3 regions of the Aeromicrobium changchenzhani genome follow, and region 3 is predicted to be linked to each of the others. Evidence: riboswitches for the same ligand, from Rfam matches in the RefSeq annotation. Region 3 holds a riboswitch; each other region holds the start of a gene.

Region 1 (4,985 bases), 890 kb from region 3:
ACATCGAAGAGTTCATCCACACCAAGGAACGCGAAGAGGACAAGATCCGTGTCCTCCGCGATGCCGGTTATGACATGGACCTCGGTGGCGTCGACATCACGTCGGTGCAATACCAGAACGCCAACAACTCGATCCGCGTCAATGATGAATTCATGCGTGCGGTCGACGAGGGCACCGAGTTTGGGCTCCGTGCTCGTACCAACGGCGAGATCATTGAGTCCGTCGATGCGCGCAGGCTCTGGAAGGACATCGCGCAGGCCGCTTGGGCGTGCGCCGATCCAGGCATCCAGTACGACGGCACGATCAATGACTGGCACACAACGCCGGAGACTGGCCGCATCACCGCGTCCAACCCGTGCTCGGAATACATGCACCTGGACAACTCCAGCTGCAACCTCGCCAGCCTTAACCTGTTGAAGTTCTTGCAGCCCGATGGCTCGTTCGATGTCAAGAAGTTCGTCAAGGCGACCGAGTTCATCATCACCGCGATGGATATCTCGATCTGTTTCGCCGACTTCCCGACCCAGGCGATCGGCGACACGACGCGCGCTTACCGCCAACTCGGCATCGGTTTTGCCAACCTCGGCGCACTGCTGATGGCTTCGGGATTGGCGTATGACTCCGATGGCGGCCGTGCCCTCGCCGGTGCGATCACCAGCCTGATGACTGGCACCTCATACCGCCGCGGCGCTGAGCTTGCTGGCATCGTCGGTGCCTATGACGGTTTCGCTCAGAACGCGGCTCCGCATGAGCGCATTATGCGCAAGCACCAGGCTGCCAATGACGAACTCCGCACGATGCACGCGATCGACATCGCGGTGCACCGTGAGGCGGCCAAGCAGTGGAAGCTCAACCTCGAGATCGGGCAGAAGAACGGTTGGCGCAATGCGCAGGCCTCGGTGCTCGCACCGACCGGCACGATCGGCTTCATGATGGATTGCGACACGACCGGTATTGAGCCGGACTTCTCGCTGGTCAAATTCAAGAAGCTCGTCGGCGGCGGCTCGATGCAGATCGTCAACCAGACGATCCCGGCCGCGCTCAAGAAGCTCGGCTACACCGGCGAGACGATCGAAGCGATTGTCGAATTCATCGCCGACAAGGGTCACATCGTCGATGCGCCCGGGCTCAAGACCGAGCATTACGAGATCTTCGACACCGCGATGGGGCTTCGCTCGATCAAGCCGATGGGCCACGTCCATATGATGGCGGCCTGCCAGCCGTTCCTGTCCGGCGCGATCTCCAAGACGGTCAACCTGCCAGATGACGCCACGGTCGATGAGATCGAGGATGTCTACTACCAGGGTTGGAAGCTCGGCCTCAAGGCGCTCGCGGTCTACCGCGACAACTGCAAGGTCGGTCAGCCGCTTTCTGATGGCAAAGAAGCCAAGGATTCGGGTTCGACCAAGACGGTCGAGACGATCATTGTCGAGAAGCCGATCCGTCGCCGTCTGCCCAAGTCGCGCAAGGCGATCACGACGTCGTTCTCGGTTGGCGGTGCCGAGGGCTACATGACCTCGGGTGCACACGAGGATGGTTCGCTTGGCGAGATCTTCTTGAAACTCGGCAAGCAGGGCTCGACCCTCGCCGGCATGATGGACGCCTTCTCGATTGCGATCTCGATTTCGCTGCAGTATGGCGTTCCGATTGAGACGTTCGTGTCGAAGTTCACCAACATGAAGTTCGAGCCGGCCGGTCTGACCGATGATCCCGATGTCCGGATGAGCCAGTCGATCATGGACTACACGTTCCGTCGTCTGGCGCTGGACTACTTGGACTTCGATACCCGTTCCGCACTGGGGATCTACTCGGCAGGGGAGCGCCAGCGCTACCTCGACACGGGTAGCCACCAGCCGATCAGCGATGGCTCCACCGCCGCCGAACTCATCTCCGATTCGCCGGTTGAGGAGAACCCCGCCGGTCGAGTGCCTGCGAGGGACGAGCAGGTGTATCGAGACCAAGAGGAGCGTATCGAGACCAAGGGAACCCCCGAAACAATGGGCTCCGCGCACACCAGCGCAGAACTCCTCGAGGCCATCAGCGGTTCGGTGATCGACAGCCCACTGTGCATGACCTGCGGCACCAAGATGCGCCCCGCCGGTTCCTGCTACGTCTGCGAAGGTTGCGGCAGCACCAGCGGCTGCAGCTGATCTAAATTCTAGATTCTTTGCCACAGAATCCAGATATAATGTCGCACTGTTTGCGACATTAACCCAGCAAAGAAGCGGCCCCACAACACGAAGTTGTGGGGCCGCTTCTTTGCCGTCCCGTTCGTCAGTCCGTTTGGAATGAGAACGCTGCTTCATCTGTGAGTGCGGCTCTTCGGAACACCAAGCAGATCTCTGAAACGTTCTCGACCATGACGCCGATTCGTATGCGTTCGAGCTCGATCGACGGACCGATGGTTCGGTTCGTTGCCTGCGGTTCGGATGAGGCCCTCAACTGCGCCGATGATCTGATCGATCCGCTCTTGGATGAAGGCTGGTCACCCGCGGACATCGCCATACTGGCCACCGGTTCACGCCATCCCGAACAAACCGCTCGGCAAGCCGGCGGGCAGGACCGCTATTGGGATTCGTTCTGGGACGACGAGCAGGTCTTCTACGGCCACGTCCTCGGGTTCAAAGGCCTTGAACGCAATGTCGTCGTCCTCGCGATCAACAGCACCACTGACATCTCCCGGGCCAAGGAACGACTGTATGTCGGCCTGTCGCGCGCCCGTGAACTCTTGATCGTCTGCGGTGATCCGGCCGATATCGAGGCAGTAGGCGGACCAGCGGTGCTCAGGAAACTCGGCGGTTAGCACCAGCCCGGGATGTATCAGCCGACATTTTGTCGGCGCTCCCCACTATCGTTGGTCGCACGCTCACGAGTGACGGCTTTCAGTACCTGGCTGGCCGTCCAGCAACCCGTTCCGTATGGGTGCTCCAGGGAAAGAGCGGGCCGTTGGCATCCGCTCGCGGCAACCGGCGGGTCGCACGACGACCCAAGCACTGAGGAGGCCCCCGTGGCCCAAAACAACACCCCCGAGAACCAACGTTTCGTGATTCCGCCCTCTGCTGTGGAATGCCGTTTGGAGAGTGCAGGTCATCGACCACACTGGATGCTGATGAAGGTGCATCAACGGGCCACTCATCAAAAGTGCCGGCTGGTGGGCTGCACGGCGGACGTCGTTTTTCTTGAGTGTGAAGACGACATCCGCTACTTCTTCACCCACGACGTCAATCTTGTCGTGACGGCCTTGGCGTGGAACGACGGACACGGCGTTCTTGCAGGTTCGGTCCTGCGGGTCGACAGCACTCCAACTGGCAGTTCGCGCTATCTGTTCAACCTGTTGCCCTTTAAGAGCGGCCCGCTTGGGCCATGCTCCAGTGAGCGAGACGTTGGGCGTCACTGGTGATCTACGCACGTTCATGGCGACCGGGTGCCGGTTACGGTGGAAGTGATGAGTCAACAGGTCTGGTACGTCGCCTTCGGATCCAATACGGTGCCGGCGATGCTCGGTCGGTATGTGCCGGTCACAAACGTCGAGCACCGGGCTGTGACGATCCCACACGAGCTCTACTTCGCCGGCAAGGCATGGGGCGCGGCGCCCGCGTTTGTCGAGCATGTCAGGAACGATGACATCGCGACGCCAGCGCGGGCATACCTGCTGGACGTTGAGCATCTTCCCGCCCTGATGGGTGGCGAGAATCGACACTTCGCGGACGTATGGAATGTCGACGTTGGGGTAATGGAGTCAGGTGACGTCGTCGACTATCCGGTGCCGCTTGCCGACGATGAAGGAGTCGGCAAGTACAACGCGCTGCTCCGGCTCGACGACATCGACGGAATCCCAGCTGTGACGATCACGACGACGCGCCAATTGACCAGGGGCGGCCCGAGCAATGAATACTTGACCGTCATTCGCGAGGGGCTCTCACCCGACCGCGACGTCGCGTTGCTGGAGCAGCATCTTCAAGCCGCGATTGAACGTTCACATCCCACGACCCGTTCAGATTCGACACCAAGGAGCGAACTATGAAGGCAATCATCTATCGCCAGTACGGCGGACCAGAAGTTCTCGAGCTGGCGGAGGTCGATGAACCCAAGGTCGGCCCGGACTGGGTCAAGATCGCGGTCCTTGCCACCTCGGTCAACCCGGTCGACTGGAAGCTGGCCACCGGCGGCCTAGACGGTGCGCTCAATGTTCTCTTCCCCGTCACCCCGGGCTGGGACGTCGCCGGTGTCGTCGAGCAGGTCGGCCCCGCGGTCACCGAGTTGGAAGTGGGCGACGAAGTATTCGGCTACGTGCGCACCGACACCGTTCACGGTGGCACGTGTGCAGAGAAGGTCGGCGCCCCGATCCGTACCGTCGCACGCAAGCCAGCCAACCTCAGCTTTGACGAGGCAGCCGCGATCCCGCTCGCCGGTCTGACCGCCTATCAATCCCTCGTTCACGCCCTCAAAGTGACAGCTGGCGACACCGTGCTCATTCACGCGGCAGCCGGGGGAGTCGGCGGGTTCGCGATCCAGATCGCCATCGCCCAAGGCGCAAAAGTTATCGGCACCGGCTCACCGAATAGCCACGACTACATCCGGGCGCTCGGCGCCGAGCCGGTCAGTTATGGCGATGGGCTGGTCGACCGGGTCAGGTCGGTCGCGCCCGCTGGAGTCGACGCAATCTTCGACACGATCGGCGGCGACACCTTGGCGCTAAGCAACGACCTCTTGGCCAAGGGGGCGGCGGGCCGCGTCGTTTCCATTGCCGACCCAGCGGTCAAGGATCTCGGCGGCACGTATGTGTTCGTCCGCCCGAACGCTGATGACCTCGACGCACTGGCGGCGCTTGCCGAGTCGGGCGCCCTTACCGTCGAGATCGCCCAGACTTATGCACTGGAAGACACCGCGCGTGCTTGGGAGGACAGCATGAAGGGGCATACGCGCGGCAAGATTGTGATTACCGTGCCGTAGACCTACATCTGCCGTTTGAACTGCGATTGTTC
Region 2 (4,985 bases), 840 kb from region 3:
TCGGTCAGGTCACCAACCGACGAGCCATCGACATAGACATATCCGCAGTCAACCGCGCCGACGATTCTTGCGTGCCCGTCGATCAGATCAACGACGAAGCCGTCCTCGCACAAGATCACATTGGGTACGCCAGTCGCGGTCGCGAGTTTGCCGTTGGCATGCAGATGACGAATCTCACCGTGCACAGGCATAACATTGCTGGGCTTGACGATGTTGTAGCAATACAGCAGTTCGCCAGCCGAAGCATGGCCTGAGACGTGTACGAGCGCATTGCCCTTGTGCACAACGGTCGCTCCGAGCTTGGTCAGCCCGTCGATGACGCGGTAGATCGCATTCTCATTGCCCGGAATCAGCGATGAGGCCAACAAAACCGTGTCACCGGGCTCAAGACCAACCTGCTGGTGGCTGCCATTGGCAATTCGCGAGAGCGCGGCCATCGGCTCGCCCTGCGAACCGGTTGCCACCAACACCATCTTCTCCGGTGGGGCGGCATCGATCTTGTCGACGACAACGCCATCGGGCACGTTGAGGTAGCCCAATTCGCGAGCAATTTGCATGTTGCGGACCATCGAGCGACCGACATAGACAACCTTGCGGCCATGTTTGGCGGCGGCGTCGAGCACCTGTTGTATGCGGTGAACATGCGAGGCAAAGGATGACACGATGATGCGCCGCTGACTGGTGGCGAACACTGCATCAATCGCCGGCGTGATGTTGCGCTCGGAGACGGTGAAACCGGGCACTTCTGCGTTGGTCGAATCGGTCAGGAACAGATCGACTCCGGCTACACCGAGCCGGGCAAACGCGCGCAGATCGGTGATCCGGCCGTCCAGCGGCAATTGATCCATCTTGAAGTCGCCGGTATGCAGAACCACTCCGGCTGGCGTCTTGATCGCAACCGCCAGCGCATCGGGGATTGAGTGGTTAACCGCAACGAACTCGCACTCGAACGGGCCGAAGGTTTGCACATCATCTTCGGCAACGACATGCCGTGGCACTTCTTTGAGCCGGTGCTCACGCAGCTTGGGTTCGAGGAAGGCCAGTGTCAGTTTGGAGCCGACGACGGGAATGTCACCGCGTTCACGCAGCAGGAATGGCACGCCGCCGATGTGGTCCTCATGGCCGTGCGTCAGGACAATGGCGACGACATCGTCAAGGCGATCGCGGATTGCGGAGAAGTCGGGAAGGATCAGATCGACGCCTGGCTGATGCTCTTCGGGGAACAACACGCCACAGTCGACGATCAGAAGTTTGCCGTCGTATTCGAAGACGGTCATGTTGCGGCCGATCTCACCGAGCCCGCCGAGCGGAATGATGCGCAAGGCACCCTCTGCCAACGCGGGGGGCGGATCGAGCTCGAGGTGCATATGGCTCATGCCGGAACCTCCGTCAGAAAGGCACGGTACGAAGATACCGGCATGAATAGTGGATCGTGATTCGCTCGCTGGCGCTCGCTCAAGGGGTTCAGCTTTCGAGTAGGCCCGAAGCGATGAGTCCGTCGCGTACGATCGCGACCTCTTCCTCGGTTGCTTCGGGTAGTGGTGCACGCATTGTGCGTTGCTCAAGCACGCCGAGGAGCTGCAGTGCCACCTTGGAGGTGATTGCTCCTTGCGTAACAGTCATCATCGCCTTGACGGCGGGAAGTAGTTGGTTGTGAATTGCGCGCGCCGTTGACAGGTCACCAGCGTCGACCGCGGCGACCATATCGGCATACTGGCGGGCCGCCGCATGGCCGACGACGCTGACGACGCCACTGGCGCCGAGCGCCAGCCACGGGAAGTTGAGCGCGTCGTCGCCGGAGTAGAGCGTAAGGCCGGTTTCACGCATGAGCCATGAGCCGCGCGTCAGGTCGCCCACGGCGTCTTTGATCGACAGGATCAATGGGTTTTTGGCCAGCATTGCGTAGGAGGATTCGGCAATCTGGGTCCCGGTGCGGCTAGGGATGTCGTAGACCATGACGGGCAGATCCTCGCCAGCTTCGGTCACCGTATTGATGTGGCTGACGATGCCCGATTGCGGCGGCTTGCTGTAATAGGGCGTCACAATCAGCAAACCGTCCGCGCCAGCCTTGCGCGCCTGGCTCGCAAGCTGGATCGAGTGCCGCGTGTCATTAGTGCCGACGCCCGCGACGATCGAGGCCCGGTCACCGACCGCTTCGACGACGGCCGCAAGTAACTTGCCGTCCTCCTCGACCGTGGTCGTCGGCGCTTCGCCGGTGGTGCCGCTGACGATCAAACCGTCATTGCCCTGATCGACCAAATAGGTCGCAACCTTCTGCGCCCCAGCCAGATCAAGCTCACCATCGACGGTGAACGGCGTCACCATCGCGGTCAGAACGCGCCCGAACGGCGCGGCAGCGGTGGCGAGCGGCGAAGTCATACCTCGAGGTTACCGCTTCGGGTCGATACGGAGCCATGCAGGATAGGGGTATGAGCGAGGACTATTACGCAATCGACACGACTTCCACAGCGCGCGGCGACGGAATCCGTGATCTGACCCTGACCGAGCGTTGGAACACGCCGTTGGGCAAGCCGAATGGCGGCTACATTCTGGCCGCCATGCTGCGTGGCCTCGGCGACGAGATCGGTGCCGACGACCCCTTGGTCGCCTCGATCAGCTATCTCAAATCTCCCTCGGCCGGTCCGGGCGAATTGCACACCAAATCGCTTCGTTTGGGTCGCCGCGTGCAGACCGCCGAGGCCACGCTGATCCAGAATGATGCTGCGGTAGCGCACCTTGTCGCCAGTTTCGGTCCGCGTGGCGAAGGCCGGACGGTCGAGCTCGGCACTCCCCCGCAACTCCCCCCGCCGGACGCATGTGGTGATCCGCGCGAGGCCAGTATTCCCGGCGGCGGAATCTTCGACCGCGTCGACTACCGCTTGGCCACCCGACCGGGTTGGGCCGACGGTACGCCGAATGGCGATCCGACTGTCGAGCTTTGGCAGCGATTGGCCGGTGGGCGCGAAATCGACTTCCCGGCGTTGGCGTTTCTCGTCGATGCCTATGCACCCCCGGTCATGGAACTCGGCGAGTTCGGCTCGATGACGGTCCAGTTGACCGTGCATTTGCATCGCCTTCCCGTTCCCGGCTGGCTCGCCACCCGGCTCGTCACGCGCCATGTCGTCAACGGCTTCCACGAGGAGGACTGCGAGCTGTGGGATTCGGCGGGCAATCTCGTCGCCCAGTCGCGTCAGTTCGCCATCCTGCTCTAAGTCGGTTGGGTGATTACAGCGCCTTGTCAACTCAAAAAAACGGTCGTGCCGCCCTGTTCGATGGCCACGGCAATGAGGTGTGTGGCGATCTGCTCGGGCGTAGCATCCCCGGCCAGCTCTGGCACATCGTCGCGGTGAACACAGCTGTCCAATGGGTCACCGTCATCCCGCTTCACACACACCATTGGAATGCCGCCGTTGGCGGTGGTTGGGAGTCTCAAGACTCCATATCCGACAAGCTCGCCCACCGGACCGACCTGCTCGACGAAGCGGGCCAACGCGGTCGTGTCGTGGTTCAAATAACGGACCGGCCCAGCACCAGTCTCGAGAATGAAACCAAACTCGTCGATACCGTGGATCCTGACCGTCTCATGGAGTTTCGGCTCCCGCCACGTGAGGCGGGCTTGGATCCGGTGAATGCTGTGTCCGGGTGTGTAGATCGCGCAATACGCGCTGCCGGAATTTGACGTGACCATGATGGTCTCCTACCTGGGCACGTAGCCCTCCGCTTGCCGCACAGCAGTTGCTCCGCGGCCCGCTCCTCATCTGGAGGCACCCACCACGTGAGGGGTTGCCGGACAGCAGGCCAGGACCTTCGCGCTGTCGCTCTTGAGCGTGACTATGACGCTACCAATGACCGCTGACAGAAAGTGACTGCACTTTAGTCCGACGGCATATTCGGACTACTCCCCGCGCGCTTGCGCCTGCGAACGGTGGGAGTAGCTCACGATGTCGAACGCCGGGGAGCCGGTATGTGGATCGCGCTCGTACTCGGCCCAATCGGCCCAATCCAGGTCCGGGAAGTAGGTGTCCCCTGCTGGCGCGGCATCGATGTGCGTGACGACAAGTCGGTCAACCAAGCCGAGAGCGAGTACCTGGCGATAGATCTGCGCACCACCGACGATGAAAACCTCTTCGTCGAGTTCGTAGGCCCGGTCGAGCGCCGCTTCGAGGGAATGCTCTACCTCCACCCCGTCGGCTTTCCAGTCGTTCTGGCCGGTCACCACAATTGTCGTGCGTCCCGGCAGCGGTCGGCCGATCGACTCATACGTACGACGGCCCATGACCATCGGATGGCCGAGCGTTATGCGTTTGAAATGGGCGAGGTCGGCCGGCAGATGCCACGGCATATCACCATCGACACCGATGACGCCGTCCGCTCCCATCGCCACCACGATGGTGGCGGTCACAGTGTTGAACTCATTCGCCTCATACTGCAATCGGCGCTTTGATACCCGGATGCGGGTCGTAGCCGCTGAACTTAAATGAGTTGAGGGTGAAGTCATCGATCGACGTGACGGTCGGATCAATCCACAGCTCCGGAAGGGCACGCGGCTCCCGGGTGAGTTGCTCTCGGGCCTGATCGAGGTGGTTGAGGTAAAGATGCGCATCACCGAGCGTGTGTACGAAATCGCCGACCTCAAGGCCGGTGAGCTGCGCGACCATATGGGTCAGCAAAGCGTAGGAGGCAATGTTGAATGGCACGCCGAGGAAGACATCGGCCGACCGCTGATAGAGCTGGCAGGACAGTTTGCCGTCCGCGACGTAGAACTGGAAGAAGGCGTGACACGGCGCTAGCGCCATTGCCTCGAGGTCGGCAACATTCCAAGCACTAACAATGTGTCGGCGTGAGTCAGGATTGGACCGAATGTCCGCGATGACGTTGGCGAGCTGATCGATGTGATCGCCACCGGGCGTCGGCCAGGAGCGCCATTGATAGCCGTAGATCGGACCGAGGTCCCCATTGGCATCGGACCATTCGTCCCAGATCGA
Region 3 (4,985 bases):
TGCCGTAGCCGTGTGGCTTGAGACCCTGGCCGATGAGCTTTAAATAGCGCCAAACGCCGCTTACGTCATAACGATTGAGGCCTATGGCCCGATGTCCACAGGGTTGAGACTTAGGGGTTTCGGTTCGGCTGAATCGTCGACACGATGAGAGTATGTCGGCCCGGATCCTACGCACCGTGCGCGAATTGGCTCATGCTCAGAGTGGCGTGGTCTCACGGCGCCAGGTCCTAGCCGCCGGTATGACCCGCTGGCAGATCCTGGCCCAACTCAATGCCGGCCGATGGAAGGCGCACGGCCGCCAGACGATCGCCGCGCACACCGGGGATCTCGATGCGGCCGCGATGCGCTGGTTTGCTGTCTTTGAGGCCGGGCCGCGTTCTGCTATCGACGGGGACAGCGCGTTGGTTGCGGCTGGTCTGGTCGGGTGGACGGCTGACCTGATCTGCGTATCGGTGCCACGCGGGGCTCCGGCCGTGCGGCGCAACCGACTCATGGTTCGACAGACGCGGCGGCTCCACCGCGATGACATTATCGGTGCAGGTGTTCCGCGCGTCCGGCCACCGGTCGCTGCGGTCAGAGCAGCACTGTGGGCGCGGAGCGATCGGCAGGCGGCAACAATCCTGGCGATGACGGTTCAGCAGCGCATCACGACCGCCGAATCGATCGGCGTCGCCTTGTTGGCGGTCAAGCGTCACAAGCGATTGAAAATGTTGCGCGCTGTGATCCTCGATCTGATGGGCGGCAGCGAGTCGCTTGGGGAGTTGGATTTCCTACGACTCTGTCGACGTAATGGCTTGCCGACACCAGATCGTCAAGTGATCAGGAAGGGCTCATCGGGAAGCTATTACCTCGACGTCTATTGGCTGGCATTTCGGCTGGTCGTCGAAATCGACGGGATTCACCACCTGTCGGCCGGGGCGGTCGTGGCCGATGCCATACGGCACAACGACATCACGCTCGATGCCGATGTGGTGCTCCGGATCCCGCTGCTCGGGATGCGCGTCGCCGAAGCTGAGTTCATGCGTCAGATCCGGCAAGGGCTTACAGCCGGCGGTTGGCGATCGTCGCTTGCGTCATAACGATTGAGGCCTATGGCCCTCGTTCTTTATGACGTAAGCGAGGGTGACCACGATGTGGACCGTGCAGATGCATCGTGAGACGACGGCTAATGTTGATCTTGCTCATCACGAGGGGTAGAGGGATACGGCCCGCTGAAACCCCAGCAACCAGTCCGAGACCACATGTTTCGGACAGCAGGTGCTAATTCCGTCCCGGACGATCGTCGATCCGGGGAAGATGACGAGGAGGCTTCGTGAGCATCAACACCACAGAACGCACATCGACCAAGTCCGCACCACGCACAGGCGCTTTCGGCAATGCCCGGTCACTTGTCTGTCGGGCCTGCGGAGCGCAGCAGCCGCTCGGCGCCTTTTATGCCTGTCTGGAGTGTTTCGGCCCGCTCGAGGTCGCGTACGACTTCCCGACCATTACGCGCGAACAGATCGAAGCTGGGCCGAAGAGCATTTGGCGTTACCAGCCGCTGCTCCCTGTCGCGGCCGACGTCGGGAGCATCCCCAACACTGACCCCGGCTTCACCCGGCTGGTCAAGGCCGACAATCTGGCCAAAGCGCTTGGGATGAAGAGTCTCTGGGTCAAGGACGACACCGGCAACCCGACCCACTCATTCAAAGACCGGGTAGTCGCGGTCGCACTCGCCGCCGCCCGTGAGCTCGGCTTCACAGTGCTGGCTTGCCCGTCGACCGGCAACCTTGCCAACGCGGTCGCTGCCGCCGCAGCCCGCGCCGGCATCCGCAGCGTGGTGTTTGTGCCGGAGAATCTCGAACCGGCAAAAATCATCACGACGGCCGTCTATGGCGGCACCCTCGTCGCGGTGCAAGGCAACTACGACGACGTCAACAAGCTTGCAAGCGAGATTGCTGGCGAACAGCCCGACTGGGCCTTCGTCAACGTTAATGTTCGGCCCTATTACGCGGAGGGCTCCAAGACGCTCGCCTATGAGACCGCCGAACAGCTCGGCTGGCGGATCCCGGCCCAGATCGTTATTCCAGTGGCTTCGGGCAGCCAGTTGACCAAAGTCGACAAGGGTTTTGGCGAGCTTGCTGAGCTCGGTCTGGTCGAAGCAAGTCCCTACAAGATCTTCGGCGCCCAAGCCACGGGTTGCTCGCCGGTGGCGGCAGCGTTCCGTGCGGGCTCCGATGTCGTACGGCCGGTTAAACCTGACACGATCGCCAAATCGCTTGCGATCGGCAATCCGGCCGACGGCCCGTACGTCCTCGACACTTGCCGACGTACCGGGGGAGCAGTCGAGGACGTCAGCGATGACGAAGTGCGCGACGGGATTCAGTTGCTCGCCCGGACCGAAGGCATTTTTGCTGAAACCGCGGGTGGCGTCACCGTCGCCAATCTTAAGAAACTCCTCGCTACGGGCCAACTCGATCCGGCGGCTGAGACGGTCATCTTCAACACCGGTGATGGCCTCAAGACACTTGATGCGATCTCGGGACGGGTGGGACCGACCGCCAATATCCCGCCCACCTACGATGCCTTCGTCGCCGCTGGCATCACGGCCTGAGCAGCCCGATTGAGTGTCGTAGTCCGCATCCCGGCGGTTGCCGGGGGCTGACGCCGAGAACCGACCGGGGTATAAGATCGAGATCAGCACGGTGGCCCGGGCCGGGGGTCGCCAGGAGCGCGCAGGAGTAATACATGGTGCAAGGCACCGTCAAATGGTTCAACGCTGACAAGGGCTACGGCTTCATCGAAGTCGAAGGCGAGGATGATGTCTTCGTCCACTGGTCGAAGATCAAGACCGAGGGCTACAAGACTCTTGACGACGGACAAAGCGTCCAGCTCGAGGTGATCGACGGGCCGAAGGGGCGCGAAGCGCAGGACGTCGTGTGACCCAAGACCGACGCTCAACAACTTTGAGCTGATCTTGCTGGCGTCCAAGGCGAACGTATGGTCGGGACATTCGGCCACGACCGCCCAGATTTCCAGTAGCATCGCGGCACAGGAAGCCCCGAGCTCAAAGGCAAAAATACTCACATGACCCCGGTCGGAGAACAACTGCTCGCCAACCATGCGGTGCTGCTCGCGATTCCGGCGTTCATTCCCGTCATCGTGGTCGTCGGGGTCGTCCTCTACATCGCCCGCAAGGATCGGCTCGATGAAGCACGCGAACAACCTGAGGCCGATTCGACGACCGAGGAGAATCAATGAAACGACTTGTTTTGGCCGCAGTAATGGTCCTCGCGCTCGCTGGCTGTGGCTCAACCGAGAAGATGTCGAACTCGCCGAGCGCGCCGCCCAAAGTGGTCAAGATCGTGATCAAAGATGGTGCAGTGACACCCCAGGGCAAGCGGATCAACGTTGAGGTCGGCCAGAACGTCACTTTGAATGTGACAAGTGATGCCGATGATGAGGTTCACGTCCACTCGACGCCCGAGCACGAGTTCGAGATTAAAGCAGGCACGGCCAGCAAAGACTTCACCTTCGTCGTCAAAAACCTTGGCCAAATTGCGGTCGAATCGCACCATCTCGAGGTCACAATTCTGCAGCTTGTCGTTCGCAAGTGAAGCTGCCCGCCGGGGACGATGAGCTCCTCGCGCATGGGCTGAGTGGCGCGACGGATCTGCCGATCCCGTTCGTATATGCGATGGTCGGCGCGACCTGGGCGCTGACGATCTCCTTCGCCGTACTCGCCTTGGCTTGGAAGGAACCCCGCTTCGGCGGGGAGCCAGACCCTGCACCCGAGCCGCCGCGTCGGCAGTGGTTGGCCGCGATCGGGGGCATTCTGGTTCTCTATACCCTCGTCGCGCTGTATGCCGGGCCGTCAACCAGCGCGAACGGCGGGCTCGGAGCGTTCTACGTCCTGATGTGGGTCGGGCTCGTGCCACTGGCACTGCTGTTCGGGCACGTGTGGCGGGATCTGTCGCCATGGCGGAGCCTCCAAGCGGTGTTCGGGCGGGTCGCCGGTCGACCGAATGGGTTTATCCCTTATCCGGCACGACTTGGCTACTGGCCGGCCGCAGTCGGGCTATTCGCCTTCGTTTGGCTGGAGCTTGCATCACCTGATCCGGGTTCGGTGTCGGCCGTACGCATCTGGGTGAGCGCATATGCGGCGGCCATGGTCGCCGGTGGCATGGTGTTCGGACCACGATGGTTCGATCGCGCCGATCCATTCGATGTCTACAGCGCTATCGTCGCCCGGCTGTCACCATTTGTGCGCGACGGCCGGTGGCAGCTGCACAATCCGCTTCGGTCGTTACCGTCAATTCCAGTTGATCGTGGACTGATTGCCGTACTCGCCACGTTATTGGGCTCAACCGCATACGACAGCTTCTCCGCGTCGGCGTTCTGGCAATCCAAGACGCTGTCAGGTTGGGTGCATTCGCTGACGCTCTTGTTGTTCGTTGGCGTCGTTGCCGGCTTGTTTGTGCTGGCGGCGCGATCGACCGGCGGGATGTCAGCGACGGAGCGCGCGCAATTGCCGGGTCTGATGGCGCATTCGCTCGTGCCGATTGTGGTTGGCTACATCTTTGCCCACTACCTGACCTACCTTGTCGAGAAGGGGCAAGCCACAGTTATCGCGCTCGGCGACCCCTTCGGACGTGGGTGGTATCCATTCGGCGATGCTGCGCCTGACCTCTGGCTGTCAAATCATTCGGGGATTCTTGCCGCGCTGAAAGTTGGCTTTGTGTTGGCCGGTCACGTAGTTGCAGTGATCGCCGCGCATGACCGAGCTCTGGTTCTGCTGCCGCGTGAACATCGACTCAGCGGACAGTTAGCAATGTTGCTGCTCATGGTGGGCTACACATTCACCGGCTTGTTCCTGCTGTTTTCGGTATGAGCCGGTTGTTGGCGCACTTGCACTCTCGCACCCCGAGTGCCAATATTTGATTAGCACTCGTAGTATGAGAGTGCTAGACAGCACCTTTAAAACACTGATCGGAACGATGAGGTTG

Evidence for each region. A riboswitch is a leader RNA that binds a small molecule or an ion and turns the genes downstream of it on or off. The one in region 3 is predicted to bind S-adenosylmethionine.
Region 1: linked by a shared signal. The riboswitch ahead of AC2YB9_RS08105 (hypothetical protein) and the one ahead of thrC (threonine synthase) in region 3 are both predicted to bind S-adenosylmethionine.
Region 2: linked by a shared signal. The riboswitch ahead of AC2YB9_RS07840 (hypothetical protein) and the one ahead of thrC (threonine synthase) in region 3 are both predicted to bind S-adenosylmethionine.

What each region holds. Positions count from the first base shown of each region.
Region 1 covers NZ_CM172480.1:1,594,859-1,599,843, forward strand. Annotated here, with positions in the region: gene AC2YB9_RS08095 (vitamin B12-dependent ribonucleotide reductase) at 1-2,150, shown strand, start outside; gene AC2YB9_RS08100 (ATP-binding domain-containing protein) at 2,309-2,803, shown strand; SAM riboswitch class IV at 2,865-2,975, shown strand; gene AC2YB9_RS08105 (hypothetical protein) at 3,008-3,400, shown strand; gene AC2YB9_RS08110 (hypothetical protein) at 3,446-4,024, shown strand; gene AC2YB9_RS08115 (NADP-dependent oxidoreductase) at 4,021-4,953, shown strand.
Region 2 covers NZ_CM172480.1:1,547,428-1,552,412, reverse strand. Annotated here, with positions in the region: gene AC2YB9_RS07855 (ribonuclease J) at 1-1,376, opposite strand, end outside; gene dapA (4-hydroxy-tetrahydrodipicolinate synthase) at 1,465-2,379, opposite strand; gene AC2YB9_RS07845 (thioesterase family protein) at 2,430-3,212, shown strand; gene AC2YB9_RS07840 (hypothetical protein) at 3,239-3,688, opposite strand; SAM riboswitch class IV at 3,713-3,827, opposite strand; gene AC2YB9_RS07835 (dihydrofolate reductase) at 3,896-4,402, opposite strand; gene AC2YB9_RS07830 (thymidylate synthase) at 4,422-4,985, opposite strand, start outside.
Region 3 covers NZ_CM172480.1:707,633-712,617, forward strand. Annotated here, with positions in the region: gene otsB (trehalose-phosphatase) at 1-43, shown strand, start outside; gene AC2YB9_RS03680 (hypothetical protein) at 153-1,079, shown strand; SAM riboswitch class I at 1,179-1,303, shown strand; gene thrC (threonine synthase) at 1,313-2,593, shown strand; gene AC2YB9_RS03690 (cold-shock protein) at 2,728-2,922, shown strand; gene AC2YB9_RS03695 (hypothetical protein) at 3,067-3,240, shown strand; gene AC2YB9_RS03700 (hypothetical protein) at 3,237-3,596, shown strand; gene AC2YB9_RS03705 (hypothetical protein) at 3,593-4,870, shown strand.